3 regions of the Mesorhizobium oxytropidicola genome follow, and region 3 is predicted to be linked to each of the others. Evidence: riboswitches for the same ligand, from Rfam matches in the RefSeq annotation. Region 3 holds a riboswitch; each other region holds the start of a gene.
The links. A riboswitch is a leader RNA that binds a small molecule or an ion and turns the genes downstream of it on or off. The one in region 3 is predicted to bind thiamine pyrophosphate.

Region 1 (2,256 bases), 1.1 Mb from region 3:
CTTTGCCGCCATTCCGCCTGGCACGCGGTATCTGCCGCTTGACGCCGACAGCCGGACCCGGCATCCGCGTAATTGAAGCGGTTCGATCCCTTAGCCGCGTCGTAATATCGTTCGCGCATGGCTGCGTTCGTCTCCATGCGACTGGACGAAGCAGGCGACAATGCCCATTTATTGGGAAATCCAATTTTGTCTGCGCAATTCCGGACGGGAAACCGCTACGCGAATGGAATTGCCTTTTGAGGAGACGTGACATGGCGACTTCGATCGAACGCGCAGTGCTTGCCGGTGGTTGTTTCTGGGGCATGCAGGATCTGATACGGCGCTATCCCGGCGTCATCTCCACCCGTGTCGGCTATAGCGGCGGCGATGTGCCAAACGCCACCTACCGCAATCACGGCACTCATGCCGAAGCCATCGAGATCAATTTCGATCCGGCCGTGATCAGCTATCGCACGCTGCTGGAGCGCTTTTTCCAGATCCACGATCCGACGACGCGCAACCGCCAGGGCAACGATGTCGGGATGAGCTACCGTTCGGCGATCTACTATACCAGCGACGAGCAAAAGCACGTGGCCGAAGACACCATCGCCGATGTCGATGCCTCCGGCCTGTGGCCTGGCAAGGTCGTCACCGAAGTCGCGCCGGCCGGCGCCTTCTGGGAGGCCGAGCCCGAGCATCAGGATTATCTGGAGAAATATCCCAACGGCTACACCTGCCATTTCGTCAGGCCGGGCTGGAAGCTGCCGGTGCGTGAGAAGGCCGCGTCCTGACGTTTGGCGAAACGCATCGTTGGGAAGCGATGTCGAAACAAAGAAAGCCGCGGGGCGGATGCCCCGCGGCTTTTCTTCGTTTATGGCGATGACTTGCTTGCATCGGAGTTCATGTCGCCCGGTGTGGTGGAGGTGGTGCTTGCTGCCGGATCGACGGTGTTGGGCGAAGCCGGCTTGCTCGGGTCTCCAGTGATCGACCCGCCGCCACCCAGATCTGGTGCAATGCTTTTGGCGCGGTGCGCTGAAAAAACGGCTTCCCCTTCGGTTCGAATGGTGCTTTAACGCGCCCATCCACAGGGGTGCTCCGTACGGTCGGGCTGAGACGGGGGCGGCAAGCCCATAGACCCTAGAAGCTGATCTGGGTAATACCAGCGGAGCGAGGCGGGCTATGTTTTCAGGCGCACAGATTTCCCTATATCCCATGGCCGACGATTTCGTCGGCGTCATCCTGGGCGCGCTCGGCGCGCTCGATCCCTACCGGGACAGGCTCAGGATCGAGACCGACGACATCTCGACCTTGCTGGTCGGGCCGCCCGAAGTGTTGTTCCCGGCGCTGCGCGACCTGTTCGTGGCGGCGGCGCGGAGCGGCAAGCATTGCGTGCTGTCGGCGGCCATTTCGCGCGGCTGCCCGGGCGAGCCGGACGATCCGATCTGCCGCTCCGACGCGTTTGGCGGACCTGTCGGGCCGCTCGGCCCACGCAAGGAAGCCGCCATCACCGCCGTGCGCAAAGCTGCTGCCACCGGCCAGCCGGCGGCGGCGCAATTCTCGCTCTATGTGATGGGCGCCGGCGACCACATGGACGAGATTTATGGCTGCATCGATTTCCTGAAACAGTCCGGCGTCTACGATCGCTCCAAGAATTTCTGCACCAAACTGCGCGGTGATACGGGCGCGATCTTTTCGGCACTGAACGAAGCTTTCTGCCGCTTCGGGCCAGGCGCCGGGCACGTAACCCTCGACGTCACGGTTTCGGCCAACAGCCCGTCGGCTGTCTAAGCCGGCCGCGCTTCGGCGCGACCCCGTCAAAGGTTATGCCCGTGGTGTCATCATCAGTCGCGTCGCGCCCGCTCGTGGGTTCCCTTGCCAAGGCTGTACCCGCCGTCATCTCGGTCGGGTTGCTGCTTGTGGCGTGGGAGATCTACGCCACCTATTCCGGCATCAAGCCGACGATTCTGCCGGCGCCGTCACGCGTCTTCGAACAGGCGACGCTCAATCGCGACGCGCTGATCGACAACGCCATTCCCACCATCCGCGCCACACTGATCGGCTTTGCCTGCTCGCTCGGCGCCGCCTTCGCGCTGTCGATGTTGGTCGACTTCTTCCAGCCGCTGCGGCGCGCGCTGTTTCCCGTCTTCATCGTCAGCCAGACCTTGCCGCTGGTGGCCATCGCGCCGCTGGTGGTGCTGTGGTTCGGCTTCGGGCTGGCGCCGAAGATCATGCTGGTGGCGCTGGTCACCTTCTTCCCGATGCTGGTGGCTCTGGTAC
Region 2 (2,256 bases), 3.0 Mb from region 3:
TCGAGCAGCGGGGTGCCGCCGAAGGTCAGTTTTATCCCGTCGAGATTGAGAAGGGGCGGGGCCATGTCAGCTTTCGGGCAAGGGATAGGGATGAGCGAGCAGCAGCGCGCGGCCGTGGCCGAGGGCGATTTCGAGGCTGCCCCCGGTCTTGTCGAACTTGACCTCGTTGGAGATGGTCAGGGACGAGCCGAAAGCCACCTCGACCTGGCTCAGCGGCCATTTCGCGCCGGTGACGGTCAGGCCGGCAAGTTCGGAAAAGCCGAGGATCGAAAACAGGGTGCCGTCGGCATAATCGAAGCCGGCCGTTCCCAACAGCAGAGGGATACCTTCCTGGGCGCCGCTGGTCAGCAGGACGTCCGTTCCGGCCTCGGCCAGGCGCAGGGCGAGCGCCAGATGCAGGAAAGCGTGGTCGGCGCGCTTGCCGCCGAACGCGCCTGCCAGCACAAGGCGGGTCGCGCCGCGCTCGAGGGCTGCGGCGATCGCCAGTTCACCGTCGGTCTTGTCCTTCTCCGCCGGGAAGGTCTGGCGGGGCACGGCAGCGAGGTCGTCAGGCAGATTGGCCGGCACCGAATCGAAATCGCCCACCCACAGTTCGGGCACAAGGCCGAGCAGCCGGGCATGGCCGATGCCGGCATCCGCGGCGATGACGCGCGAGCCCTCGACCTGGCGGTCGAGCCGGGGCGTGCGGATGAGATCGCCGCCAAGCAGGATGGTGAATGTGCTCATATCTGGTGGCCTGTACCAGCCCGGCAGCGGAAACGGAAGGCCGGCAAACTGCCACTTGCGCGGTTCCTCGGCCGGGCCTATGTGTCGAAACGCTCTAACGGGGTGCCGGACGCGATCTTCGCGGACCGGCTGAGAGGCAATCTCGCCAACCCGCTGAACCTGATCCGGTTTGTACCGGCGGAGGGATTAGACGTTTCGGACAGTCCGACGCCTCAATTCCTTTCAATTCGAACGAAGGAGGCGCCGATGCGCACGCTTTTATACGCTCTTGTCTCAGCCACGGTTGTGGCGCTGTCCGGGCCGGCCTTGGCCAAGGACAAGCTCACCGTCTACACTTATGAGAGCTTCACCGCCGACTGGGGTCCAGGCCCGGTGGTGAAGAAGGAATTCGAGGCCGAATGCGGCTGCGATGTCGAGTTCGTCTCGGTCGCCGACGGTGTCGCCCTGCTCAACCGCGTCAAGCTCGAAGGGGCATCGACCAAGGCCGATATCGTGCTCGGCCTCGACACCAATCTCACCGCCGATGCCAAGGCTAGCGGGTTGTTTGCCCGCATGGCGCGGTCTCCGATATCAACGTGCCGGGCGGCTGGACGGACGATACGTTTGTGCCCTTCGACTACGGCTATTTCGCTGTTGTCTATGACACGCAGAAGCTGAAGACGCCGCCCAAGAGCCTGAAGGAGCTGGTCGAAGGCAGTGCCGACGACAAGATCGTCATCCAGGATCCGCGCACCTCGACGCCGGGCCTCGGCCTGCTGTTGTGGGTGAAGTCGGTCTATGGCGACAAGGCGCCGGAGGCCTGGGCCAAGCTCAAGACAAAGGTGCTGACCGTGACGCCGGGCTGGAGCGAGGCCTATGGTCTGTTCACCAAGGGCGAGGCGCCGATGGTGTTGTCCTACACGACCTCGCCGGCCTACCACATGGTCGCCGAGAATACCGAGCGCTATCAGGCGGCTTCGTTCGAAGAAGGTGAATATCTGCAGATCGAGGTCGCCGGCATCACCACGACCGGCGCCAAGAACCCGCTGGCGGCAAAATTCATCGCCTTCATGACCGGACCGAAATTCCAGGACGCCATCCCCGAGACCAACTGGATGTTCCCGGCAGGAAAGACCGACAAGCCGCTCAACCCGGCCTTCGACAAACTGGTCAAGCCGACCAAGACCTTGCTGTTCAGCCCCGAAGAGGTTGCCGCCAACCGCAAGGCCTGGGTGGATGAATGGCTGGCGGTGATGAGCAAATGAGCGCGCTTCTCACCCTCCCCCTTGTGGGGAGGGTCGATCCGCGAAGCGGAGCGGGGTGGGGGCTGCGACGCTGAGCACGGCCTCACCCCCACCCCGGCTCGCGGACACCGCTTCGCGGCATCCGCGTTCCGACCCTCCCCACAAGGGGGAGGGTGGAAGGCGCGCGTCCGACCCCCGCATCAGCGCCGGCATCATCGCGCTCGCCGCGATCACACTGCTGATCGGCGGCGCGTTTGCCGGGTTGCTTGTCGAAGGCGCTTATGACCTTTCGGGCGCCTGGGCAGCT
Region 3 (2,256 bases):
AACCCGGCCGAGCGCGCCAGCGCCGTGCTGTTTGCCGATGCCGCCGGCGCCCTGGTGATTGGTCCGTGCGAGGATGCTGATCGGGGGATTCTCGGAGCCTCGGTGGATTCGGACGGCTCGCGCTACGGGCTGATTCAGATCCCGGCGGGCGGAAGCAACATCCCGTTCCATGGCGACCTCGACCTCGGGCAAACCCGCATGACGATGACCGACGGCCGCGAAGTGTTCGCCAAGGCCGTCGAGATGATGACCGCCTGCTCGCAGGATGCATTGGCCACAGCCCGGACGCGGCCGCAGGACATCGATCGGTTCGTGCCGCATCAGGCCAATGCCCGCATCTTCGATGCGGTCGGGAGGAACCTTGGCATAGCGGATCATGTAACCGTTAAGACGATCGCCGACTACGGCAATTCTTCCGCAGCAACGATCCCGCTCTCGCTCTCGCTGGTCCATCAGACGGAGCCATTTCGGTCGGGTGAGAAGATTCTTCTGGCGGCGGCGGGTGCGGGTCTTAGCGGTGGTGCTCTCGTCGTCGGCATTTAGCCGACCAAGCGAGCGCGCCAGGACGGATCATGAATGATCTATGGGGCAACAGAGCAATGCGAAAAATAGTCGCCGGCAAGCTGCACGGTATCCACGTCACCGAAGCAAACCTCAACTACCACGGTTCGATAACGCTGGACCCTGACCACTGCGAAGCAGCCGGGATACTGCCGATGGAATTCGTGGAGATATGGAACAAGAATTCCGGTGCGCGGATTTCAACGTATGTGATTCTGGGCGAGCGCGGCTCGCGGTGCTGCATCCTCAACGGTGCTGCCGCCCGCACCTGCCAGCCAGACGACCAGATCATTGTCTGCAACTCCATCTACCTGGACGAAGCGCAGATCACCTCGCTGAAACCGAGGATCGTCACTTTTGACCAGCACAACCACATACGTGACCGCCTGAGCTACTCGGTCGATCTCGACGCACATGGCCGGTACAGGTTTTCCATCCTCGACGAGGCGAATGCGGCTTTGGCCATTCCCGCCCTGGTTTCAGGAGCGTGATTTTGTCCCCGATGCATGCGGGGGTTTTATGCTGGGTTTCATTGGCGGCCGGTCGAAGGCGCCCGAATGCGCTTGACAAGATTGCGCTGGCCCGTCCAACTTAAGGCATTCACCAGGGGAGTCCCGGCAAGGGGCTGAGATACTGCTGGCTTTCGCGGCGCAGTGACCCGTTGAACCTGATCCAGTTCATACTGGCGTAGGGACGGTGCAAGCGCTTTGCGGGAGTTCACGCCCGTGGTCCTGTTTTGAACAGGTCGACAAAAGCGTCTTTTCATCCTTCCGGCACAGAACTGGGTCTCCAATGCATGAGCAAAGGAGCCTCAAGATGAATGCCCTCACCCCCGCCGTGTCGACGGGACCGCTGCCCGCCTCACGAAAAATCCACAAGCCCGGTGCCATCCACCCCCAGATCAGGGTGCCGATGCGCGAAATCTCCGTCCATCCGACAGCCGGCGAGCCGCCCGTCATCGTCTATGATCCGTCCGGCCCCTATACCGACCCGACCGTCGAAACCAGCATCGAAAAGGGCCTCGCCCAGCTTCGCCATGAATGGATTACGGCACGCGGCGATGTCGAAGCCTATGACGGCCGCCATGTCCGGCCGGAAGACAACGGATTCGCGGCGGGCGAGCGCCTGACACCGGAATTTCCCGTCCGCAACCGGCCGCTCAGGGCCAGATCAGGCAAGGCGGTGACACAGCTCGCCTATGCGCGCGCCGGCATCGTCACGCCCGAAATGGAGTTCGTCGCCATCCGCGAGAACCTCGGCCGCGAGGTCCTGCGCGGCAAGCTGCAACGCGACGGCGAAGCCTTCGGCGCATTGATACCGGATTTTGTCACGCCGGAATTCGTGCGCGACGAAGTGGCCCGCGGGCGGGCGATCATTCCAGCCAACATCAATCATCCCGAGAGCGAGCCGATGATCATCGGCCGCAATTTCCTGGTCAAGATCAACGCCAATATTGGTAACTCCGCCGTCACATCGTCGATGGCCGAGGAAGTGGAAAAGATGGTCTGGGCGATCCGCTGGGGCGCCGATACGGTGATGGATTTGTCGACCGGCCGCAACATCCACAACATCCGGGACTGGATCGTGCGCAATGCGCCGGTGCCGATCGGCACCGTGCCGCTCTACCAGGCGCTGGAAAAGGTCGGCGGCATCGCCGAGGACCTGACCTGGGAGGTCTACCGCGACACGCTGGTT

Region 1: another riboswitch for thiamine pyrophosphate. It lies ahead of AC0V8S_RS16855 (YkoF family thiamine/hydroxymethylpyrimidine-binding protein); the one in region 3 lies ahead of thiC (phosphomethylpyrimidine synthase ThiC).
Region 2: another riboswitch for thiamine pyrophosphate. It lies ahead of thiB (thiamine ABC transporter substrate binding subunit); the one in region 3 lies ahead of thiC (phosphomethylpyrimidine synthase ThiC).

The regions. Positions count from the first base shown of each region.
Region 1 covers NZ_CM149692.1:3,365,466-3,367,721, forward strand. The annotation lists gene AC0V8S_RS16845 (glycosyltransferase family 39 protein) at 1-76, shown strand, start outside; gene msrA (peptide-methionine (S)-S-oxide reductase MsrA) at 252-770, shown strand; TPP riboswitch at 1,056-1,168, shown strand; gene AC0V8S_RS16855 (YkoF family thiamine/hydroxymethylpyrimidine-binding protein) at 1,159-1,767, shown strand; gene AC0V8S_RS16860 (ABC transporter permease) at 1,803-2,256, shown strand, end outside.
Region 2 covers NZ_CM149692.1:1,503,122-1,505,377, forward strand. The annotation lists partial or broken gene AC0V8S_RS07515 (ABC-F family ATP-binding cassette domain-containing protein) at 1-65, opposite strand, end outside; gene AC0V8S_RS07520 (thiamine diphosphokinase) at 67-726, opposite strand; TPP riboswitch at 815-929, shown strand; partial or broken gene thiB (thiamine ABC transporter substrate binding subunit) at 973-1,970, shown strand; gene thiP (thiamine/thiamine pyrophosphate ABC transporter permease) at 2,149-2,256, shown strand, end outside.
Region 3 covers NZ_CM149692.1:4,491,643-4,493,898, reverse strand. The annotation lists gene AC0V8S_RS22370 (beta-ketoacyl-ACP synthase III) at 1-543, shown strand, start outside; gene panD (aspartate 1-decarboxylase) at 600-1,052, shown strand; TPP riboswitch at 1,157-1,273, shown strand; gene thiC (phosphomethylpyrimidine synthase ThiC) at 1,378-2,256, shown strand, end outside.